DNA from 4 places in the Bradyrhizobium sp. USDA 3650 genome. Region 1 is predicted to be linked to each of the others. Evidence: predicted binding sites of a transcription regulator. Region 1 holds the regulator's gene; each other region holds the start of a gene.
The links. Region 1 encodes PhoB, which activates phosphate uptake and scavenging genes when phosphate is short. Its sites were predicted from a motif close to TGTCATNNANCTGTCAT; they were not measured.
Positions count from the first base shown of each region.

Region 2: a site for PhoB is predicted at 3,603-3,619, ahead of ACVIN2_RS19595 (DUF2794 domain-containing protein). Genes of this name have one in related genera too.
Region 3: a site for PhoB is predicted at 4,522-4,538, ahead of ACVIN2_RS05265 (acetoacetate decarboxylase). Genes of this name have one in related genera too.
Region 4: a site for PhoB is predicted at 3,320-3,336, ahead of phnC (phosphonate ABC transporter ATP-binding protein). Genes of this name have one in related genera too.

Region 1 covers NZ_JBSRZG010000001.1:4,858,569-4,864,541, forward strand. Annotated here, with positions in the region: gene pstB (phosphate ABC transporter ATP-binding protein PstB) at 1-739, shown strand, start outside; gene phoU (phosphate signaling complex protein PhoU) at 750-1,466, shown strand; gene phoB (phosphate regulon transcriptional regulator PhoB) at 1,489-2,196, shown strand; gene ACVIN2_RS22595 (GcrA family cell cycle regulator) at 2,406-2,918, opposite strand; gene ACVIN2_RS22600 (acetylornithine transaminase) at 3,374-4,576, shown strand; gene argF (ornithine carbamoyltransferase) at 4,576-5,523, shown strand; gene ACVIN2_RS22610 (Hsp33 family molecular chaperone) at 5,763-5,973, shown strand, end outside.
Region 2 covers NZ_JBSRZG010000001.1:4,216,588-4,222,560, reverse strand. Annotated here, with positions in the region: gene ACVIN2_RS19610 (aconitate hydratase) at 1-1,484, shown strand, start outside; gene ACVIN2_RS19605 (hypothetical protein) at 1,435-2,037, shown strand; gene ACVIN2_RS19600 (DUF1223 domain-containing protein) at 2,268-3,059, shown strand; gene ACVIN2_RS19595 (DUF2794 domain-containing protein) at 3,683-4,051, shown strand; gene ACVIN2_RS19590 (N-acetyltransferase family protein) at 4,164-4,694, opposite strand; gene ACVIN2_RS19585 (Bax inhibitor-1/YccA family protein) at 4,919-5,710, opposite strand.
Region 3 covers NZ_JBSRZG010000001.1:1,051,362-1,057,334, forward strand. Annotated here, with positions in the region: gene ACVIN2_RS05250 (MFS transporter) at 1-1,026, shown strand, start outside; gene ACVIN2_RS05255 (carbohydrate porin) at 1,023-2,363, opposite strand; gene ACVIN2_RS05260 (transporter) at 2,437-3,456, opposite strand; gene ACVIN2_RS05265 (acetoacetate decarboxylase) at 3,566-4,348, opposite strand; gene ACVIN2_RS05270 (patatin-like phospholipase family protein) at 4,579-5,739, shown strand.
Region 4 covers NZ_JBSRZG010000001.1:5,034,014-5,039,986, reverse strand. Annotated here, with positions in the region: partial or broken gene phnE (phosphonate ABC transporter, permease protein PhnE) at 1-454, opposite strand, end outside; gene phnE (phosphonate ABC transporter, permease protein PhnE) at 451-1,335, opposite strand; gene phnD (phosphonate ABC transporter substrate-binding protein) at 1,412-2,347, opposite strand; gene phnC (phosphonate ABC transporter ATP-binding protein) at 2,411-3,220, opposite strand; gene ACVIN2_RS23435 (chloramphenicol acetyltransferase) at 3,393-4,064, shown strand; gene ACVIN2_RS23430 (alpha-D-ribose 1-methylphosphonate 5-triphosphate diphosphatase) at 4,061-5,254, shown strand; gene ACVIN2_RS23425 (DUF1045 domain-containing protein) at 5,273-5,971, shown strand.

The DNA.
Region 1 (5,973 bases):
CGTACGCAACCTGAATTTCTATTACGGCGAGCACCACGCGCTGAAGAACATCAACCTGACGCTCGGCGCCAACCGTGTCACCGCGTTCATCGGCCCGTCGGGCTGCGGCAAGTCGACCCTGCTGCGCATCTTCAACCGGATGTACGACCTCTATCCCGGCCAGCGCGCCACCGGTCAGCTCATGCTCGATCAGACCAACATCCTCGACGGCAAGCTGGACCTCAATTTGCTGCGCGCCCGCGTCGGCATGGTGTTCCAGAAGCCGACGCCGTTCCCGATGACGATCTACGAGAACATCGCGTTCGGCATCCGTCTCTATGAGAAGATCTCGAAGTCCGAGATGGACGGCCGCGTCGAGAAGGCGCTGCGCGGCGGCGCGCTGTGGAACGAGGTCAAGGACAAGCTCAACGCCTCCGGCCTGTCGCTCTCCGGCGGCCAGCAGCAACGCCTCTGCATCGCCCGCACCGTCGCGGTGCGGCCCGAGGTGATCCTGTTCGACGAACCCTGTTCGGCGCTCGACCCGATCTCGACCGCCAAGGTCGAGGAGCTGATCCAGGAGCTGTCCGAGGATTACACGATCGCGATCGTCACCCACAACATGCAGCAGGCGGCGCGCGTCTCCGACAAGACCGCCTTCATGTATCTCGGCGAGCTGATCGAGTTCGACGACACCAGCAAGATCTTCACGTCGCCGACCGACCGGCGCACGCAGGATTACATCACCGGCCGGTTCGGCTAGGAGACGCGACATGGGTTCTGAACATACCGCAAAGGCCTTCGACACCGACCTCCAGGAACTCACGCGCCTGGTTGCCGAGATGGGCGGCATCGCCGAGCGCATGATCGTCGAGTCCGTCGACGCATTGATCCGCCGCGACGTCCCGCTCGGCCAGCGCGTCGTCGCCATCGACACCGAGCTCGACGCGCTGCAGAAGCGCATCGAGGAGCGCGCGGTGCTCACCATCGCACGTCGCCAGCCGATGGCGGTCGATCTGCGCGAGATCGTCGGCGCCATGCGCGTCGCGACCGATCTCGAGCGCATCGGCGACCTCGCCAAGAACATGGGCAAGCGCGTCGCGGCGCTGGAGACGGACTTCCATCCGCTCAAGCTGTTCCGCGGCCTCGAGCACATGACCGACCTCGTGCAGCAGCAGGTCAAGTCGGTGCTGGACGCTTATGCCGCGCATGATTTGCCGGCGGCGATGGCGGTGTGGAAGGGCGACGAGGAGGTCGACGCCATCTGCACCTCGCTGTTCCGCGAGCTCCTCACCTACATGATGGAGGATCCGCGCAACATCTCGTTCTGCATCCATCTGATGTTCTGCGCCAAGAACATCGAGCGGATCGGCGATCACGCCACCAACATCGCCGAGACCGTGTTCTACATGATCGAGGGCCAGGCGATCACCGACAAGCGGCCGAAGGGCGACATGACGACCTTTGCCAACACGGTACCGAACACCTGAAGACTTAAGGAGCGACGACCCGATGGGCGCACGCATTATGGTGGTTGAGGACGAGGAAGCCCTGACCGAGCTTCTCCGCTACAACCTCGAAGGCGACGGCTATGACGTCGAGACGGTGATGCGCGGCGACGACGCCGACACCCGCCTCAAGGAGCACATCCCCGACCTGATCGTGCTCGACTGGATGCTGCCGGGCCTGTCAGGCATTGAATTGTGCCGGCGGCTTCGCACCCGTCCCGAGACCAAGCAGCTCCCGATCATCATGCTCACCGCGCGCGGCGAGGAGAGCGAGCGGGTGCGGGGTCTTGCGACCGGCGCCGACGATTACATCGTCAAGCCGTTCTCGGTGCCGGAGCTGCTGGCGCGCGTGAAAGGCCTGCTGCGGCGCGCAAGCCCCGAGCGGCTCGCCACCGTCCTTGCTTTCGGCGACATCGAGCTCGACCGCGACAAGCGCCGCGTGGCACGCTCGGGCCGGCCGATCGATCTCGGTCCGACCGAATATCGCCTGCTGGAGTTCTTCCTGGAGCACCCGGGGCGGGTGTTCTCGCGCGAGCAGCTGCTCGACAGCGTCTGGGGCCGCGACATCTATATCGACGAGCGCACTGTCGACGTGCATATCGGCCGCCTGCGCAAGCTGCTCAATCTCGGGCGCGAGCAGGATCCGATCCGCACCGTCCGCGGCGCCGGTTACGCGCTGGATGATCGGTTTGCCAAGGCGGAGCAGGTGTAGGTTTCTGCGGTTAGGTTACTAACTGCCGTGACATGTCCGATGTCGTCCCGGCGAAGGCCGGGACCCATAACCACAGGGCGCGGTTTGGCGAAGACTCGGAGTTACCCTTTCGCACAACAACTAAGTGCTCGGAGTATGGGTCCCGGCCTTCGCCGGGACGACACTGCATTTATTGAGGCGCCGCGCGTGATGACTGATCGTGCGCTAGCTTACCGCGGACCCGGCTTCACCGGTGCGCGGCGCCGATCCGACGCCGGCTGGTACGCAACCCGCGAGTGCTGGGCGCAATAGGGCAGGCCGGACAGCGCCCGTCCACCGCAGAAGAAGAAGTCCGGGCTCGAGGGATCGCCGACCGGCCAGTGGCAGGTCGCCTCGTTCAATTCCAGCAGCGACAGCCGCTGGCTCATCGGCACCACGTTGTCGTAGGTGACCGGATCCGGCTCAGCCTCGACCTCGAAGGCCTGCGCCAGCGCGGTGTTGCCGCGCGAGATCGGGCGGCTCACCCGCATCATGTGCTGCGCGGGACGCGCCTTGCGCGGCCGCGGCGCTGCCGATGACGGGCTCTTGGCGCGGCCCGAAAGGCCGAGCCTGTGCACTTTGCCGATCACGGCATTGCGGGTCACATTGCCGAGCTCCGCCGCGATCTGGCTGGCCGAAAGTCCGGCCTCCCAGAGCTTTTTCAGCTGCTCGACGCGATCATCGGACCAGGTCAAAACCGTCATTGCACCCTTTCCCTCGCTGCGCGCCAGCCATCCTGGGGCCTCGCAGCGAATGCCTAAGCCTTCAAAAACCCGTGCCGTCAGAATCCCTTAAGGCTCGCCGGGCGCGTCTTGAACGCCCGAACGTTTACGCCGGTACATAAGGACTTAAAGATCAGAACCACTGCACGAGATGTCGTATCTGACAATCCAAACGCTACAATATGGCGTGACTCCCGCGCAAGAGTCCGCCGACTCGCTTCCACATGTTCCGTGGCTAAATCCCGCAAAATCGGCACCGCAAGACTACGGATTCAGCGTTTCGCGAGGCTTTCCGGGCGGCATTGACACCCGTTTCACCAGGCCTAAGATAGTCGCACGTGCCGCCCTCAAGAGGCGGCACGTTTCGTTTTCCGGGCCGGTCGATGGTGCGTTGCGCAATGCACGCTCACACCGTCCGCAACATTCAAGTGACCGTCATGACTAACAGCGCAGCGCCGCATTTGCTCCCCGTTTTCGCCAGGTCCGACCTCGGTTTCGAGCGTGGCGAAGGCTGCTGGCTGATCGCGACCAATGGCGAGCGCTATCTCGATTTCACCTCCGGGGTGGCGGTGAATGCGCTCGGCCATGCCCATCCGGCGCTGGTCGCGGCGTTGCAGGAGCAGGCCACGAAGCTCTGGCACATGTCGAACCTGTTCCAGAGCCCGGACGGCGAAAAGCTCGCCGCGCGCCTGTGCAATGAAAGTTTCGCGGACTTCGTGTTCTTCTGCAATTCCGGCGCCGAAGCGCTGGAATGCGTGATCAAGGTCGTGCGCCGTTATCACGCCGCGAAGGGCCATCCCGACCGCTATCGCATGATCACCTTCGAAGGCGCCTTCCATGGCCGCACCCTGGCGACGCTGGCCGCGACGGGTTCGGCAAAATATCTCGAAGGTTTCGGCCCCCCGATGGAGGGCTTCGACCAGGTTGCGCATGGCGATCTCGATGCGGTGAAAAAGGCGATCGGTCCGCAGACCGCCGGCATCCTGATCGAGCCGATCCAGGGCGAGGGCGGTGTGCGTTCGGCAACGCCCGCCTTCCTCAGGGCGTTGCGCCAGCTCTGCGACGAGAAGGGTCTGTTGCTCGCCTTCGACGAGGTGCAGACCGGCATGGGCCGCACCGGCGATCTGTTCGCATACCGCCGCCTTGGCGTCGAACCCGACGTGATGTCGCTGGCCAAGGCGCTCGGCGGCGGCTTCCCGATCGGCGCCTGCCTTGCGACCGCGGAAGCGGCGTCCGGCATGACGCCGGGCTCGCACGGTTCGACCTTCGGCGGCAATCCGCTCGCGATCTCGGCGGCGAACGCCGTGCTCGACGTCATGCTCAAGCCCGGCTTCTTCGACCACGTGCAGAGGATGTCGCTGCTGCTGAAGCAGAAGCTCGCCTCCGTGATCGACCGTCATAGCGATGTCGTCAGCGAAGTGCGCGGCGAGGGCCTCCTGATCGGCATCAAGGCCGTGGTGCCTTCGGGCGATCTCGTTGCCGCCTTGCGCGCAGAGAAGCTGCTCACGGTCGGCGCCGGCGACAATGTCGTGCGTTTCCTGCCGCCTTTGATCGTCACCGAAGCCGAGATCGAGGACAGCGTCGGGCGGCTCGAGCGCGCCTGCACGGCCTTGTCCGGCAACAAGCGGGCGGCAAGCTGATGAGCAAGTCGCCCGATAAAGCACCGAAGAAAACACCGAAGCACTTCCTCGACATCAACGAGCTGCCGCTGTCGGAGCTCAAGCGCATGCTGGCCGCGTCCACCGCGATGAAGGCGAAGCAGAAGGCGCATCAGCCGGTCAGGCCGCTCGAAGGCAAGACGCTGGCGATGATCTTCGAGCGCCCCTCGACGCGGACGCGGGTGTCGTTCGATGTCGCCATGCGCCAGCTCGGCGGCGAGCCCATCATGCTCACCGGCGCCGAGATGCAGCTCGGCCGCGGCGAGACCATCGCCGACACCGCGCGCGTGCTGTCGCGCTATGTCGACGCCATCATGATCCGCATCCTCAATCACGATGCCCTGCTGGAGCTCGCGGCGAACGCCACCGTGCCCGTCATCAACGGCCTGACGCGGCGCTCGCATCCCTGCCAGGTGATGGCCGACCTCATGACTTATGAGGAACATCGCGGCCCGATCGAGGGCAAGACCGTGGCCTGGACCGGTGACGACAACAACGTGCTGGCGTCCTGGGCGCACGCCGCCGAGCGCTTCAAGTTCCAGCTCAATGTCGCGACGCCTCCGGAGCTCGCGCCGAAAAAGGCGATGCGCGACTTCATCAAGGCGACCGGCGCGCCGATCATGCTCGGCACCGACGCCGAAGCCGCCGTGCGTGGGGCCGATTGTGTCGTGACCGACACCTGGGTGTCGATGGGCGACAAGGAAGGCGAGCACCGCCATAACGTGCTGAAGCCCTATCAGGTCAATGCCCAGCTGATGTCGCTGGCCAAGCCCGATGCGCTGTTCATGCACTGCCTGCCCGCCCATCGCGGCGAGGAGGTCACCGACGAGGTGATCGACGGTCCGCAATCCGTCGTGTTCGACGAGGCCGAAAACCGCCTGCACGCGCAGAAGGGCATTCTGGCCTGGTGCTTCGACGCGGTGAAGTAACGCGGGCCGGTGAAGTAGTTTTGGATCGTCGTCCTGGCGAAAGCCAGGACCCATTACCACCGGCAGTGGTTTGGCGAAGATCGGCAATTGCCATCCCATGCCGCGACTTCTCCCTGGGGTAATGGGTCCTGGCTTTCGCCAGGACGACACTGAATTTGCTGTATCGTGATCAAACCAGTGTCCAGATGGGCTGCTCCGAACCCCTTCCAATTCCGCCTTCCGACCCCAGATAAAGCGCCATGGTTTCCCAATCCCCTGACATGAAAACCGGACCCGAGGGCCCGGTTCGCGCGCCATCCGCGGTTCCCATCGATGACGCCGTGCTGCCCTACGAGGTCGACGCGCTCGACGTGCGCGGTCGGCTGGTGCGGCTTGGTCCGGCGCTCGACGAGATCCTGACCAAGCACGATTATCCGGCGCCGGTCGGCAAGCTGCTCGGCGAGGCCATCG
Region 2 (5,973 bases), 640 kb from region 1:
GTCTCGCCGTGCTCGGCTGGGGCGTCGGCGGCATCGAGGCGGAAGCCTGCATGCTCGGCCAGCCGCTGTCGATGCTGTTGCCCAATGTCGTCGGCTTCAAGCTGAAGGGCGCGATGAAGGAAGGCGTCACCGCGACCGATCTCGTGCTGACCGTGACGCAGATGCTGCGCAAGCTCGGCGTCGTCGGCAAGTTCGTCGAGTTCTTCGGCCCCGGCCTCGACCATCTCTCGGTCGCCGACAAGGCGACCATCGCCAACATGGCGCCCGAATATGGCGCGACCTGCGGCTTCTTCCCGGTCGACGCCGCCGCGCTCGATTATCTCAAGACCTCCGGCCGCGCCTCGGCGCGCGTCGCGCTGGTGCAGGCCTATGCGAAGGCGCAAGGGCTGTTCCGCACCGCCAAGTCGCCCGATCCGGTGTTCACGGAGACGCTGACGCTCGACCTTGGTGACGTCGTGCCGTCGATGGCCGGCCCGAAGCGCCCCGAAGGCCGCATTGCGCTGCCGTCCGTGGCCGAGGGCTTCTCGCTCGCCCTCGCCAGCGAATACAAGAAGGCCGAGGAGCCGGAGAAGCGCTTCGCCGTCGACGGCAAGAAGTTCGACATCGGCCATGGCGACGTCGTGATCGCCGCGATCACCTCCTGCACCAACACCTCGAACCCGAGCGTGCTGATCGGCGCCGGTCTGCTGGCGCGCAACGCCGCCGCGAAGGGCCTCAAGGCAAAGCCGTGGGTGAAGACCTCGCTCGCCCCGGGCAGCCAGGTGGTGGCGGCCTATCTCGCCGATTCCGGTCTCCAGGCCGATCTCGACAAGGTCGGCTTCAACCTGGTCGGTTTCGGCTGCACCACCTGCATCGGTAATTCCGGTCCGCTGCCCGAGGAGATCTCGAAGTCGATCAACGACAACGGCATCGTCGCGGCTGCCGTGCTCTCCGGTAACCGCAACTTCGAAGGCCGTGTCTCGCCGGACGTGCAGGCGAACTATCTCGCCTCGCCGCCGCTCGTGGTCGCTCACGCGCTCGCGGGCACCGTCACCAAGAACCTCGCGGTCGAGCCGCTCGGTGAAGGCAAGGACGGCAAGCCGGTGTACCTCAAGGACATCTGGCCGACGACAAAGGAGATCAACGCCTTCATGAAGAAGTTCGTGACCGCGGCGATCTTCAAGAAGAAGTATGCCGACGTGTTCAAGGGCGACACCAATTGGGCGCAAGATCAAGACGGTCGAGAGCGAAACCTATCGCTGGAACATGAGCTCGACCTATGTGCAGAACCCGCCCTATTTCGAAGGCATGAAGAAGGAGCCGGAGCCGGTCACCGACATCGTCGAGGCCCGCATCCTCGCCATGTTCGGCGACAAGATCACCACCGACCACATCTCGCCGGCCGGTTCGATCAAGCTCACCTCGCCCGCCGGCAAATATCTCAGCGAGCACCAGGTGCGTCCAGCCGACTTCAACCAGTACGGCACGCGGCGCGGCAACCATGAAGTCATGATGCGCGGCACCTTCGCCAATATCCGCATCAAGAATTTTATGCTCAAGGGCGCGGATGGAAATATCCCTGAGGGCGGTCTGACAAAACACTGGCCAGACGGCGAGCAGATGTCGATCTACGACGCCGCGATGAAGTACCAGCAGGAGCAGGTGCCGCTGGTGGTGTTCGCCGGCGCCGAATACGGCAACGGCTCCTCGCGCGACTGGGCCGCGAAGGGCACGCGTCTGCTCGGCGTGCGCGCCGTGATCTGCCAGAGCTTCGAGCGCATCCACCGCTCCAATTTGGTCGGCATGGGCGTGCTGCCGCTGACCTTCGAGGACGGCACCTCCTGGTCCTCGCTTGGCCTGAAGGGCGACGAGAAGGTCACGCTGCGTGGTCTCATCGGCGATCTGAAGCCGCGCCAGAAGCTGACCGCCGAGATCGTCTCCGGCGACGGTTCGCTGCAGCGCGTTTCGCTGCTCTGCCGCATCGATACGCTGGACGAGCTGGAATACTACCGCAACGGCGGCATCCTGCACTACGTGCTGCGCAAGCTTGCGGCGTAAGCGCGGATTTGTGAACGGTGGCTCACTGCGAAGTGAGTAGTAGGTTACACGAAGGCGGCCTATCACAAGGCCGCCTTCACGCGTTTGCGGCAGGCTTCAGATGGGCCCGCCGGCAGAGAACCTCGCCTTGCACGGTTCTTGGTCGGACGAATGTGTGAGGCCCGTAAGACTACGGTGACCATCCGGCGGTAAGATTTCCCTCTCACGAGCAATGGTGTGCGGCGTTCGACATGACAACAATGACGGCTTCTCATCTGGTTTCACGCAACGTGATCTCGAGGTGGTCCGGCGCCCTCTGGTCGGGTGCTCTTGGTCTCTGTGCGATCGTCGCCGTCATTCGTCCTGCCGAGGCTGACCCCCGCGCCGTTGTCGAATTGTTTACCTCGCAGGGCTGCTCCTCCTGCCCGCCGGCCGACAAGATCATCGGCGACCTCGCCCGCGATCCCTCGATCATCGCGCTGAGCATGCCGATCGACTATTGGGACTATCTCGGCTGGAAGGACACATTGGCCGATTCGCGCTTCTCTGCACGGCAGCGTGCCTACTCGCGCATGCGCGGCGACCGCGAGGTCTACACGCCGCAGGTCGTGGTCAACGGCTCCACGCATGTCGTCGGCAGCGACCGCACCGGCATCGAAAGCGCGATCGGCAAAACCGACAAGGGCACGGGCGTGATGAGCGTGCCGGTGACGATGTCGCTCGCGGGCAAGCAGATCAACGTCTCGGTGGCCGCGAGCAACGAGCCGACAGCGTCCCACGGCGAGGTCTGGATCTGCTCGATTGCGAAGTCGGTGCCGATCGCGATCAGCCGCGGTGAAAATCGCGGACAGCAGGTCATCTATCACAACGTGGTGCGCAACCTGCTCAAGGTCGGCGACTGGACCGGCCGTCCGGAAAGCTGGACGGTGCCGATCGAGAACCTCACGCGCGACGGCGTCGACGGTGCCGTGGTCTATGTCCAGGACGGCAGCCGGGAAAAGCCAGGGCCGATGCTGGGCGCGGCTTACACGTCGCTGCACTAACGCGCACACTTCGAATCTTCCGATTCAAGCACACTCTCAACCCTCATGGTGAGGAGCGCGCTCTTGCGCGCGCGGCGGACGATGCTGCGCATCGCCGCGAGAACCATGCAGGCGCCGCTGATGCAATTCGGCCTCGATCCTTCGAGACGCCGCTTCGCGGCTCCTCAGGATGAGGGGAGGGAGCGTTCTCGCTGATGAGGAAGAAGTCCGTCGAAGCAGAAACATCCCGACCCAAACAAAACCGACCCCAAACAAAAAAGGACCAACTCGCGTTGGCCCTCCTTGTCGTGCGAACAGACCCGATCCTGACGGCCCCGGGGGGCTGGGGGCTGAGGAATCCGGAACCGAAAGGACCGGGTCAACGCACATAGGTCTTTTCGCAATGCAGGGCGGCAGTCGCTTGGCGGAAAAGCGGCGACACTATGATTCCTGCTAACGATCCCGTGACGGTTTGCCGCGACAGAGTTCCACCGCTGCGTGTGGGCGGTTTGCTCCGGTCCAGCGTCCTTACAGGGGCCCCTTGCAGTGGGGAACAGTTGGCGCGATCATGCAACTGTCATGATCCGCGGTTCCGGGGACGGTCTTCGCGGACGCGGTCATGCTGATGCGACAGGAGGCGGCCTATGAGTCTGTCGGAGGATGCCGATCCGAGCGAACAGCGCGCGGCGGCGCGCCCCGCCGCTTCGAATGCGCAGCTGAGCCGCGTGACGTTCAACCGGCTCGAGCTGCACCGTATTCTCAATCTCTACGGTCGGATGGTCGCCGACGGCGAGTGGCGCGACTACGCCATCGACTTCCTCAGGGATCGCGCCGTGTTCTCGGTCTTTCGCCGCGCCTCGGAAGTGCCGATCTATCGTATCGAGAAGGATCCGCGGCTCGCGCGCAAGCAGGGCATGTACAGCGTGATCTCGGCGACGGGCCTCATCCTGCGCCGCGGCCACGAGCTGGAGCGCGTGCTCCTGGTGATCGATCGCAAGCTGGCGGTGGTGTAGCGGCGCGCTCGGTGCTGTAGGGTGGGCAAAGGCGCATCGCGCCGTGCCCACCATCTTTCGTCAAACGCGTTGGCTATGGTGGGCACGCTTCGCTTTGCCCACCCTACGAGACCTATTTTGCCGGCACGCTCTTCGCGCCCTCGCCGAGATCCCGCTGCATCATCACCGTGTCCAGCCAGCGGCCGAATTTCAGCCCGACGCTGGGATGCGTGCCGATCATCTTGAAGCCGCCCTTGGTGTGCACGCCGATCGAACCGGCATTGGCGGAATCGCCGATCACGGCGATCATCTGGCGGAAGCCGCGCGCCTCGCATTCGACGATCAGCCGCTCCAGCAGGAGCGCTCCGACGCCGCGGCGGTGGAAAGAGGGATCGAGATAGATCGAGTTCTCGACCGTGAAGCGGTAGGCTGGCCGCGGCCGGTAGGCGCCGGCATAGGCGTAGCCGGCGACGCGCCCGTCGAGGATGGCGACGAAATAGGGATAGCCGCCGTCGATCAGCGTGCGGTAGCGGCGCGTCATCTCGGCGAGGTCGGGCGGCTCCAGCTCGAACGTCGCGGTGCCCTCGCGGACGGCCTGCTGGTAGATGGCGGTGATGGCGGGAAGGTCGGCCTCAGTGGTGGGCCTGATATCGGGTGCGGACATGCCGCAAGATTAGAGCCTTCCCGGGACGGCTGGAAGAGGCGAACGGCCTCCGCACGTCGTCATTGCGAACGAAGCGAAGCAATCCAGAAATGCATCCCTGGAGGGGCTCTGGATTGCTTCGTCGCAAGAGCTCCTCGCAATGACGGTGGTTCAGGGAACATCACGCCCAAACAAAAACCCCGGCCTTTCGGCCGGGGCTGGTGTCGTTCGCTCTGGTCTGGCGCTTAGTCGCGCTGGCCGAGGAGCTGCAGGAGCAGCGTGAACAGGTTGATGAAGTTCAGGTACAGCGACAGCGCGCCGGTGATGGCCGCACGCTCTGCGATGTCACCGCCGGCCGAGGCGTAGCCGTAGATGTAGTCGTTCTTCAGCCGCTGGGTATCCCACGCGGTGAGGCCCGCGAACACCAGCACGCCGACCACCGACACCACGAACTGCAGCACCGAGCTCGCCAGGAACAGGTTCACCAGACTCGCGATGACGATGCCGATCAGGCCCATGAACAGGAACGAACCCATTCCGCTCATGTCACGCTTGGTGGTGTAGCCGTAGAGGCTGAGCGCGCCGAAGGTCGCCGCGGTGATGAAGAACACCCGCACGATCGAGGTGTGGGTGAACACCAGGAAGATCGAGGACAGCGAGACGCCCATCAGCGCCGCGAACACCCAGAACAGGATCTGGGCGGTCGAGGGAGCGAGACGGTTGATGCCCGCCGAGATCACGAACACCATGGCGAGCGGCGCGAGCATGAACAGCCACTTCAGCGGGCTGACGAACATCGCGTAGCCGAACGGCGTCAGGAACAGCTTGCCGACGCGGACGGCTTCCGGGGTCGGAACATCCGTCACGGCGGCCATGTAGACGCCGAGCGCGGCCAAGCCGGTGATGGCCAGGCCGATGCTCATGTAGTTGTAGATGCGCAGCATGTAGGCGCGCAGGCCGGCATCGACCGTCGCGGCGTCAACACGCCCGGCGGCCCTGCCGAAAGGAGAAGCGTAATTGCGGTCTAGGTCCGACATGGTCGAATTCCCGTTGGTTGGTCCGGTCCGGCATGAGGGTCGCCATGCCGCCGGTTCGTCAAATTCTATCTCGGATACCGATGTCTGCCGACTAAATTTTGGCTAACAATCGGGACTCCGAACCCATTCGATATGTGGGAAACTAACACATCCGCTGCAACCGTCCACGCGCGGCTGAATGTCGCCCTTCCCTGCAATCCTGGCGAGCGGACGTGGTTAATCGCTGGAATCGTGCGATTCCGCTCCCGCGCAGCCGCCCGCTA
Region 3 (5,973 bases), 3.8 Mb from region 1:
GCGCAGCTCATCGTCGTCTCGGCGCTGGTGCTGTCGCTCGGCATGACCGAGGTCTGGCAGCTCGTCGCGCTGTGGGGCGTCGTGATCGGGATCGGCACCGGCATGACCGCACTGGTGCTGGGCGCCACCATCGCGACGCGCTGGTTCGCGGCACGGCGCGGCCTCGTCGTCGGCATCATGACCGCGAGCGTCGCCACCGGCCAGCTCGTGTTCCTGCCGCTGCTGGCAAGCCTCACCGAACGTTTCGGCTGGCGGCTTGCGCTCGGCTTCGTCTGCATCGCGCTTGGTGTTTCCGCCCTCGCGGTCCTGCTCGCGATGCGCGACCGTCCGAGCGATCTGGGCCTGCGCCCGTTCGGCGACGAAGGCACCACGCCCCTGCCCGCCCCGCCCGTCAGCCATGGCTCGATCACGGGTGTGGCACTCGGCACGCTGCGCGACGCCTCGAAGAGCAGCGCGTTCTGGGTCCTGTTTGCGACGTTCTTCGTCTGCGGCGCCTCCACCAATGGCCTCGTGCAGGTACATCTGATTCCGATGTGCCTCGATTTCGGCATCCCGCAGGTGCAGGCCGCAGGCCTCTTGGCTGCGATGGGCATCTTCGACTTCTTCGGCACCATCATGTCGGGCTGGCTGTCGGACCGCTACGACAACCGCTACCTCCTGTTCTGGTATTACGGCTTGCGCGGGCTCTCGCTGATCTTCCTCCCCTTCAGCGATTTCTCGTTCTATGGGCTCTCGATCTTCGCGATGTTCTATGGGCTCGACTGGATCGCAACCGTGCCGCCCACGGTGCGCCTCACCGCGCAGAAATTCGGGCCTGAGCGCGCCAATCTGGTGTTCGGCTGGATCTTTGCCGGCCACCAGCTCGGCGCGGGCACCGCCGCCTTTGGCGCCGGTTTCTCGCGGACGGTTTATCAAAGCTACCTGCCCGCATTCTTCATCGCCGGCGCACTCTGCGTGTTCGCCTCGCTGATCGTGCTGACGCTGTCGCGACAACCGAAGCCAAAGCCGCAAGCCGCGATGGCTTAGTATCTGAGCGTGGTGGTGAGGCCGAAGACCACGGCGTCACCGATCCGCGCAACACCGCTCGGGTCGTCCGGATTCGGGATGCCACCGGAGGGGCGGAACACATATTGGAAGTACGGCGCGATCAGCCAGCCCGGCTTGATGTGAGCCTCGTAGATCATCTCGATCAGCGTCTCGTTGCTGCGCACGGGGCTCTGCGTGCCGGAGTAGAGCTGGCTGTCGACGTCGAGATTGCGCGCGGTGTTCGAGATGCGCATGTAGGCCGCGGCCACGCCAAAGCGGTCGAGCGGACGGCCCGGGACGAAGCCGACAAAGCCGATGCCGCCGTCAAGATAGAGATCGATCAGGTTGCGGTCCGGCGGGCTGTAGGCGATGCGGCCGAACGCGGTGACGCCCGGGATCGAGGCCGACGTGCTGTTGTCCTTGACCTCCGGCGGGCGGTAGAGCACCTGCTCGATGACAGCGAAGATTCCGTAATTGCCGCGAAGCCTTGCCGGAATGCCGCTTCCACCGGGATCGGCGATCGACAGCCCCTCCGCCGTCAAGCGCTGGCTGTCGAACGATCCATAATGCCTCCAGGCCCCCGGCGTGATATTGCCGGCGAGCGGGCGGCCGCCAATATCGATGTCGTAGCTGAAGCGAACCTGCCCGATCACCCACGGCGGGTCGTTGATGCGGAAGGCGAGACCATGATGGTCGCGAAGCTGCGGATCTGCATCGCCAGGTCCTGACGGATCGCCGTTGAAGACAGCACCGAACGCGGTGATCCGATCCGTCAGCGCGGCCTTGATGCGAATGCCGGGCACCGCGATTGGCGGCGCCGGGCCGCCGGCCGGGAGGTTCGAGGCCTTGATCGCCGGCCAGCCGAACGTGCCATTGATGAAGAGGTCGTCGGTCTGGCTGTCGAAGAACTCGACATCGGCGGCCTGCTGGCCGGCCCTGATGTTCAGCCTGTCATTGAAGAAGCTCTGCTCGAAATAGGCGTTGTAGAGCCGCTGGTCCGGCAGCGCCTCGATCTCGCTGATGGTCGCGAGGTTCATGATGTAGTTGCGGCTCAGGCCCCGCCCGTAGATCACAAAGGCATTGGCGTAGAAACGGCCACCTGTCCAACCGACCAGCTTGTCGAGATCGGCATCGACCGACAGATCGAGGCGGCCGAAATGGATCGCGCCGCGCTTAACACCCCCCGACACATTGCCGATATTGTCGGCGATGTAGGTGGCGCCGAAATTCAGGCCCTTGTTGGCGAGGCCGTCATGCCACTCGTTGAACCATTTCGGAGCCAGCCACTCCGCCGCGCTCTCGTCCTTGGCGCCGGCGAGCGCGCTGGTGCTCGCCACTGCCGAAGCCAGTGCGATCGCAGCCGCGCGTCGCAATGGAGATTGAGGACCACGCGAACTCACGATCGATGCGCTATTTCTTGAAGATACCGGTACGCCGCATGAAGAGATAGGCCGCACCGACCGACGAGGCCATCAGGAGAGCCGCCCAGAAAAATCCACTCTCGACCTCGGTTAGAGGCAGGCCTTTGGTGTTCATGCCGAAGATGCCGGTGATCAGCGTCGGCGGCAGCAGCAGCGAGGTCACGATCGAGAGCGTGTGGAGGTGGTTGTTGCTTTCCTCCTCGTTCTTGAAACGCAGCTCCTCCTCGAGCAGGCGGCTGCGTTCGCGCAGCTCCACGATGTCGTGGTCGAGGCCGTCCAGCCGCTGCGCCAGCTTGCCGGCCTGGATACGCAAATCCGGCGACAGGTGGTCGGTGTTCTTCTGGTCGAGGCGATGGAACAGCGTACGCAGACCGGTGAGCTGGCGATGCAACCTGACGCAGGTCCGGCGCAGACGGCCGAGATTGCGGCGCATCTCCGGCTTGGCGTCGTCGGCCAGAATCCGCTCCTCGATCTCGTCGATCTCCTGGCCGAGCTTGTCGGCCATCCTATCAAGCGTGTCGGCGACCTCGTCGACGATCTTTTCGAGGAGATGGGCGACATTGTCGACGCGGTAGCCGCCTTCGAGCACCCGGCGTGTAGCGTCCGCCGAGCACAGCGCCTGATGGCGGCCGCTGATCAGGAGCCGCTCGGTCATGGCGAAGCGCAGGAACGCGGTCTCCTCCGTCGCGCTGCCAATGTCGCGCACGAGGTCGGAGAACACGCCGTAGACGCAGTGGTCGATGACATGAAGCTGCTGGAAGGTGTCGTTGGACAGCAAGAGCTCGCGAGCGAGCGGCGGCAGCTGTGACGCGGCGATCCACGGCCGTGCGCGCGTGTCCGTGAGGTTGAAATGCAGCCAGAGCCGGCCGTCGTGACTGAACTCGATCGGCTGGTCGATCGGCAGCGCCTCGGCGCTGCCGTCGTTGTGGAGGCGGAATGCCCACACCAGGCCAGGAATGCCAGGCACGGAATCCGATATCGCGCTGACAAGCTTCGCCGGCTCAGCCATGACCAACCCCACCGTCAACGAACGCCCCGCTCCGGAAGATGGCTGACGGCATCTTCCGGACCCTCGCGGGTACTCAATTACGGCATTGTTACAGTTTGATGATGCCGCCCTACTCGGCCGCCAGCCCGGTCGCGCCCACCGCCTCGGCTTCCCTGATGTAGTCGTGCACGACGCGGCCGAACGGCAGCGTCAGGTCGGCGATGTAATGATGCGCGCCGAGGCAGCGGCGGACCGGGAAATCGGCGACGGGCGCGTTGACATGCGGCACCAGATGCAGCCGGCCGGGCCCCATCCAGGAGCCCTTCGGCACGATGTCGATGAGGTTGATCGCGACGAGCTGGCAGATCTCGAGGCGGCCGTCGACGCCGGGGATCATCTTCAGATTGATCTGCGTCTTCGACAGTGTCGCCCGGGTCAGATCGCCGTTGCCGGCCATGCTCTCGTGCTTGTAGCCCATCGTGCCCATGGCGACGAGCTGGCCGGCATATTCCAGCGTGCCCGTCAGCGTGTCCTTGACGATCTCGAGTTTGGGATGGGCGTATTTCTTGGGGAAGCCCCAGATCTCGCGGCCGGCGGCGATCGGCGGATCGTCGTCCAGATACATCTGCGAGACGAAGTTGACCTCCTCGCCGTGCAGGCGCGCGGGGATGACGAGGCCGGATTCGGTGTAGCTGCCGAAGCCGGACGAGTCCGGCATCCGGATCCACTCGTAATGCACGATCGGCTGGTCGATCGGCTGCAGCGGCTCAGGCAGGCCGGCGCGGATCAGGTCCGGATCGGTCTCGTAGGTGATGACGAGGAATTCACGGTTGACGAAGCGATAGGGCCCGGCCGGATAGCTCGGCCCGGCCGCCGGCATCGACGGAAGTCTCAGCAAATCTTCCCTGCGCATCGCTGGTCTCCTCTCTTGGTGCTCACGTGATGCCCGCCCGGCAGCGTCAGGCGGCGATGCAGATTGCTAGCCGCCGTCATTGACTGCGATGTGAAGGATTTCCGTCAGCCGCACGACCGCAGCCATTCCCAAGGCGATCATGGCGCATGCAAGCGATGCATCGGCGCCAGAATTGTCATTACGCCGTCACCGCCGGACGCAATCGTTTGGCGAAACAGGGAGCACCGACCATGGACGCCCGCACATATCAGACACATCAGCCTTCACGAGGTTGGCGGCCCGAGCGCTGCGACCGCATCGCGCTGGTACTGCAAGGTGGCGGCGCGCTCGGCGCCTACCAGGCCGGCGTCTACCAGGCACTGCACGAGGCCGGCATCGAGCCCGACTGGGTCTGCGGCGTCTCGATCGGCGCAATCAACTCCGCCATCATCGCCGGCAACAAGCCGGAGAAGCGGCTTGAGGCGCTGCGCATCTTCTGGGAGCGCATCACCAACCGCAAGATCTGGCACTACACGCCCGATGGAGACATCTTTCGCCAGTGGCGCAATCTCACCAGCGCCTGGATGACGTCGGCGATGGGCCAGCCGGGCTTCTTCAGCCCGCATCAAGTCAATCCCTGGCTCAGCCCGGTCGGAGCCCGGACCGCCACCAGCTATTACGACACGATGCCGCTGAAGGAGAGCCTGCTCGAGCTGGTCGACTTCGACCTCATCAACGAGAAGAAGGTTCGCTTCGCGGTCGGCGCCGTGAACGTGCTCTCCGGCAATTTCATCTATTTCGACAATTCCCATGACGAGATCGAGCCGGAGCACATCATGGCTTCCGGCGCCCTGCCCCCGGCACTGCCGATGGTGCGGATCGGCACCGATCATTTCTGGGACGGCGGCATCGTCTCCAACACGCCGCTCCAGCACCTGCTCGACCAGGAGGACGCGCTCAATTCGCTGGTGTTCCAGGTCGACCTCTTCAGCGCACGCGGCGTGCTGCCGCGCTCGATCCAGGACGTGATGGCCCGCCACAAGGACATCATGTATTCCTCGCGCACCCGCCACAACACCGACGTCTACCGCCGCACCCACACCCTCAAGGTCCTGCTCTACAAGGCCTTGGCAAAGCTCCCCGACGAGCAGCTCTCCGAGGAGGAGCGCAAACTCAAGTCGAGCCTGCGTCACATGCCGGAGATCGCGATCCTGCATCTGATCTACCAGCAGAAGGCCTATGAGGGCGACGCCAAGGACCACGAATTCTCGGGCACCTCGATGCGTGAGCACTGGACCTCCGGCTACGAAGACACCAAGCGCACCCTGAAGCGCCGCGACTGGATCAAGATGCCCGACGAAGGCATGGGGCTGGTGGTGCACGACGTGCACCGGGAGACGGAGAGCGCGTAGCTCCGTCCCGTCGCAATCACCCAATTCCCGTTCCCGGCTTGCAGGCACACTTTCGCATTCTCGCGGCTCATTTTGCCCGAGCTTTGCTCTCGTCTTCGCACCCTCTCGAAAGAAAGGGCGCAGGGAAGGCCGGGCGCCGGCTGGCACCCGTAGTCCCGTGTGCGAGCAAGACGCGCACGGGGTGGACGACAGGTGACGCCGGCAACCGGCCTTCCCTGCGCGAATGGTTTTACG
Region 4 (5,973 bases), 180 kb from region 1:
ACGGCCCGAGCCCGACCACGTTGATCCACACCAGCGCCCAGATCAGCGTGTCGACGCCGCGGATCGAATCCAGGAAACGCCGAATCGGGAAGCGCAAAATGCTCGACGGCACGACGTTACGCGCGGCAAGAAGACTGACCGGCAGCGCGAACAGTGCGGCCAGCGTCGTGCCGAGTAGCGCGATCGACAGCGTCTCGCCCAGCGCCTTCAGATAGACCGGCAGTGACGAGCCGGGATCCGGCGGGATCATCATCAGGCTGATCCAGCCGAGCTGGCTGAGGCCGGCGACGAAGCGCGAGGGCGAGAAATCGAGATCGACCAGGCCATAGACCAGGATCGCGAACGCCGCGACGATCATCGCCGGCATCGCGAGCCGGGCCGAGGCCGGCCGGTCGAACACATCAGGGTAGCGCGCGCGAAGCGCGGCGGTGTCGATCTCCCGCGGTCCCGTCACGTCCGCGCCTCCTTGCCGAACAGACGGCCGCGCAGCCAGCCGGTGCTGATGTCAATGATGAAGACCGTGACGATGATGGTGAGCAGGATCGCGCTGACGTCGGAGTAATAGAACTTGCGGATGGCGACGACGAGCTCCTGGCCGATGCCGCCGGCGCCGACGAAGCCCATCACGGAGGCCTCCCGGACATTGATCTCGAAGCGCAGCAGCGCGTAGCTGGCATAACCCGCGGTGACCTGCGGCAGGATAGCGAAGCGCATGCAAGCGAGCCAGCTCGCGCCGGTCGAGCGGATGCCTTCGACCGGCTTCATGTCGGCGTTCTCGACGATCTCGGAGAACAGCTTTCCGAGCGCGCCGGTGGAGTGAATCGCAATCGCCAGCACGCCCGCCATCGGTCCGAGCCCGAAGGCGATCACGAAGATCAGCGCAAACACGATGCCGGGCACCGTGCGGGCGAATTCGAGCAGACGCCGCACCACGAAGCGCAGCCAGGGCGCGGGCGAGGTGTTTTCAGCCGCGAGGAAGTTCAGGCAGAATGCAAAAGTCGCGCCGATCAGCGTGCCGACATAGGAGATCAGCAGGGTCTCGCCGAGCATCTTCAGCCATTTCTGCCAGCCCCAGAGCCACTCGCCGACATCGGTCCAGACGCGCTGGCCGGTGTCGAGTGTGAGGATGCGGTCGAAATAGCTGATGAAATTGCCGTAATGGGTGAACAGCGTGCGCAGATTCACTTCGGCGCCGATCGCCGCCAGACACAGTGCAGCGGCGAACACCACGGCTCCGAACAGGAGGCGCCATCGCTTGCGCGCGACCGCCTGGCGATAGGCGGCGTTGAGTACGGCGAGCTGCTGCTCGGGGAGGATCGAAACCGCGACGGTCATCTGATCAGGAAAGGTGGTCGATCAAAGAGAAAGAGCCGGGTCCATCGACCCGGCTCCAGTGGCATCGTCCCGAAACTCAGGACGCCTTCTTCTTACGCAGCGCATCGACGAACTTGATCAGCTCGATCGTGCCATCCCAATCCTTGGTGGTCGCGGGATGAAAACCCTTCTTCTGGCCGTCCTGGAGGCGGTCGAAGGCCGCCTTGTCCTTGGCCGGCGCGTCGAAGAACGCCTTCGCGATCGCAGCTTTGGCGTCTTCCGGCAGGTCGGAATTGTAGGCATAGGGGCCGTTGATGATCGGCGCCGACTTGTGGATGATGCGGAAATCGTCCTTCTTCATCGCCGAGCCGTCGGCATTCTTCAGCATGCCCTTGGTCAGCATCTGCGCCAGGGTCGAATCGTCATCGCTGGTCCACTGGTTGGCGGCGACGTCGACCGTGCCCTGCGCCAGCGCCAGGATCGCGTTCTCGTGGCTGCCGGTGAAGACGACCTTGCTGAAATAGGTGTCGGCATCCGTGATGCCCATCTTGTCGAGCTCGAAGCGCGGCACGTTGTTGCCGGAGGTTGAGTTCGGGTCGACCAGGCCGAGGTTCTTGCCCTTGAGCTGGTCGATGCTCTTGTAGGCGCTGTTCGCCTTGACGAAGAACACCGAGTAATAGCCGGTCGAGCCGTCGGAATTGATGTCGTTGGCGAAGGCGTCGGTCTTGACGCCGGTCAGGCGGGCGCGAGCGAACGAGGCAGAACCGTAACTCGCGATGTGGATATTGCCGGCGCGCTGGCCTTCGATCACGGCCGCGTAGTCGTTGGCGATGCGCAGCGTGACTTTCACGCCCAATTCCTTGGAGAGATAGTTCATGAACGGCGCCCAGCGCTCGGTGACGCCCGAGGCGTTTTCCGCCGGAATGACCGCGAAGGTCAGTTCGGGATATTTGGTTTTCCAGTCCTCGGCGGAAGCCGAAGCCGTGAACGCGAGCGCGGCGGCGCCGGCAAGAATCAATCTGCGAGTAATCATGATAGCCTCTTCATGGGTTGAGGTCGGTTGACGCAAAACTGGTGGGTCCTGATGCGGCGCGGCTCAGGCGGCGGCCGCCGTTCCAAGCGCCGGAATGCCTTGTCGCACCGGTGCAGGCGTGCCGCCCATGACATCGGCGGCTTCGAGATCGTAGAGCTCGCGCGCAACGTGCTCGGTCAGCTCGGCTGGCGCGCCGTCGAACACGACGCGCCCCTGCGCCATACCGATCAGGCGGTCGCAATAGCTGCGCGCCAGGTCGAGCGAATGCAGATTGCAGAGCACGGTGATGCCGAAATGCTTGTTGATGCGCAGCAGCGCATCCATCACGATCTTGGTGTTGCGCGGATCGAGCGAGGCGATCGGCTCGTCGGCGAGGATGATGTCGGGCTGCTGCACCAGCGCGCGGGCGATCGCCACGCGCTGCTGCTGGCCGCCCGAGAGCTGGTCGGCGCGCTGGGCTGCGAGCGGGGCGATGTCGAACTGCTCAAGCGCGGACATCGCCAGCGCCTTGTCCTGCTCGGGCCAGGTCTGCGACAGCGAGCGCCAGGCCGGCATCGTCGCGAGCCGTCCCATCAGGACATTGGTGAGAACATCGAGCCGGCCGACCAGATTGAACTGCTGAAAGATCATCGCCGAGCGCGCCCGCCACTGCCGCAGCTCCTTGCCGCGCAGCGCCGTGACGTCGAGGCCGTCGAACAGGATGCGGCCCTGCGAAGGGGTCGCGAGACGGTTGATGGTCCGCAGCAGGGTCGACTTGCCGGCTCCGGACCGTCCGATCACGCCGACGAAGCCGCCGGGAGAGACTTGAAACGAGGCATCGTCCACCGCGGCTTTCACGCCGAAGCGACACGTCAGACCTTCAACCACCAGCATGCAGGGCTCCAGAGTAGCTGGGACCCACCGCTAACGCCGGCGCTTGACACTTGTGTGACACGGACGTTGCGGTGCGGCGATCCTACACACCTCATCCCCTGTCATCACGTCGTCATGACATTGTCATCAAGCCGCTCGAAGAGAAACGCCCGCCCTCTCGTTCGGATGCAACATGGCCGCCAAAGCTCTTTCGGTCCAGCCGACCATCGATCCCTCGGCGAAGCTGCACGACACCAGGCTTGGGGCCTATACCGAGGTCGGCGCGCGCACGATCCTGCACGAGGTGATGATGGGCGATTACTCCTATGTCGTGAACGACGCCCAGATCACCTACACCACCATCGGAAAATTCTGCTCGATCGCGGCGATGACGCGGATCAATCCGGGCAATCACCCGATGCACCGCGCCACGCAGGCGCACTTCACCTATCGGTCGAGCGCCTACTTCGAAGGCGAGAGCGACGACACGGAATTCTTCGACTGGCGGCGCCAGCATCACGTCCATATCGGCCACGACGTCTGGATCGGCCATGGCGCGATCGTGCTGCCGGGCCGCAACATCGGCACCGGCGCGGTGATCGCGGCCGGCGCCATCGTCACCAAGGACGTGCCGGCCTACACCATCGTCGCCGGCAATCCGGCGCGCATCGTGCGCCGCCGCTTTTCGGAAGACGTCGCCGGGCGGCTTGCGAGGCTCGCCTGGTGGGATTGGGATCACGACAAATTGCGTGCAGCATTGCCCGGTTTGCGCAAGCTCGGGATTGAAGATTTTCTCTCGACGTATGAAGCACGAGGAAGTTCTCTCAACAATTCTGTTGGCAGCAAATCAAGCGCGGTCGCGTGACAGACATTCTTCTTGAGGGCGGTCGGACCCTGATCGGCTCCGAGTTCGTCGAGACGTCCCTTGCCCTGTCCGGACAAGACATCGTCGAGATCGATGCGTCTCTCGGCCGGGCGCGGCTTGCGATCGACGCGCGCAACCTGCTGGTCCTGCCGGGCATCGTCGATCTGCATGGCGATGCCTTCGAGCGGCAGATGATGCCGCGCGCCGGGGTGGACTTTCCGATCGACGTGGCGCTCGCCGACAGCGACCGCCAGGCCATCAGCAACGGTATCACCACGGTGTTTCACGCCACGACCTGTTCGTGGGAGCCGGGCCTGCGCAGCGCCGACAATGCGCGCGGCCTAATGGAGGCGATCGAACGGCAGCGCCCGCAGTTTGCCGCCGACACCCGCTTTCACCTGCGCCATGAGACTTACAATCTCGACGCCGAAACCGAGATCAGCCAGTGGCTCAGCGAGGGCCGTGTCGACCTGTTCGCCTTCAACGACCACATGGACGGCACGGTTGGAGACATGGCCAAGCCGCGCAAGCGCAACCGCATGGTGGAGCGCACCGGCCTGTCGGGCGAGGAATTCGACCGGCTGGTCGGGCGTGTGCTCTCCCGCGCCGGTGAAGTGCCGGCTTCGGTGTCGCGGCTCGCCGCTGCGGCGCGCGCCGCCGACGTGCGGATGCTCTCGCACGACGATGCGACGCCGGTGATGCGCCAGGGCTTTCGCGCCATGGGCGTGGCGATCGCAGAGTTTCCGATCAACGAGGAGACGGCGCGGGCGGCGGCAAGCCATGGTGACGCCATCGTCTACGGCGCGCCGAACGTCGTGCGCGGCGGCAGCCACACGGGCTGGACCAAGGCATCCGACATGATCGCCAAGGGGCTCTGCTCGGTGCTGGCCTCGGACTATTACTATCCCGCGCAGCTGCTCGCTGCGTTCCGCCTCGCCGCCGATGGTGTGCTGCCGCTGACCGAAGCCTGGAACCTGGTCTCCGCCGCGCCCGCGCGCGCGACCGGCCTTGCCGATCGCGGCGTGCTCGCGGAAGGACGACGCGCGGACATTCTGCTGGTCGACGACAGCGTGCCGCTGCGGCCGCGGCTGATCGCCGTGATATCGGGCGGCAAGCTCGTGCATCTCACCGACGCGACACGGTTGCTTGGCATGGCAGCTACCCCGCGCGAAGCTGTCGCCGCGGCATAAACCCGTTATGCTCGGACGATGACAAGTTTCCCCCGTTACGCCATCTATTTTGCTGCAGGCAGCGACAGCGCCCTCTCCCACTTCGGCGCGGAGTTGCTCGGCTACGATGCCTATACCGGCAACGAGCTGCCCTTTCCCGCCGACGCATCGCATCTCGCGCCGGACTGGCGCGACATCACCGCCGATCCCCGCAAATACGGTTTTCACGGCACGCTGAAGGCACCGATGGCGCTCGCGCCAGGCAAGACCGAAGCGGAGCTCTTGGCGGCCTGCGCAGCCTTCGCCGGCGAGGCGCGGACGATCCCGGTGATCCGCCCGGTCGTCGATGCCATCAGCGGCTTCATCGCGGTCATTCCGGCCGAGCCGGTCGATGCGCTCCAAGAGCTCGCCGCCGATTGTGTCCGCGCGTTCGATGGCTTTCGCACCGCCCTGACGGCGGAAGATCGCGCGCGACGCAGGCCCGAGAAGCTCAGCGAGCGGCAGCGCGACTATCTCGATCGCTGGGGCTACCCGTACGTGATGGAGGAATTCCGCTTCCACATGACGCTGACGGGGCGGCTGGACGCGGAGCGTCGCGGGCCGATTCTGGAGATGCTGCGCGCGCGGTTCGCGGCGCTCCGTCTCGACAGGCTGGCAATCGATCGCATCGCGCTGTTCAGGCAGGACGAGGTCAACGCACGGTTTCGCATTGTCGGCGAGTCGATGCTGGCGAGATAGGC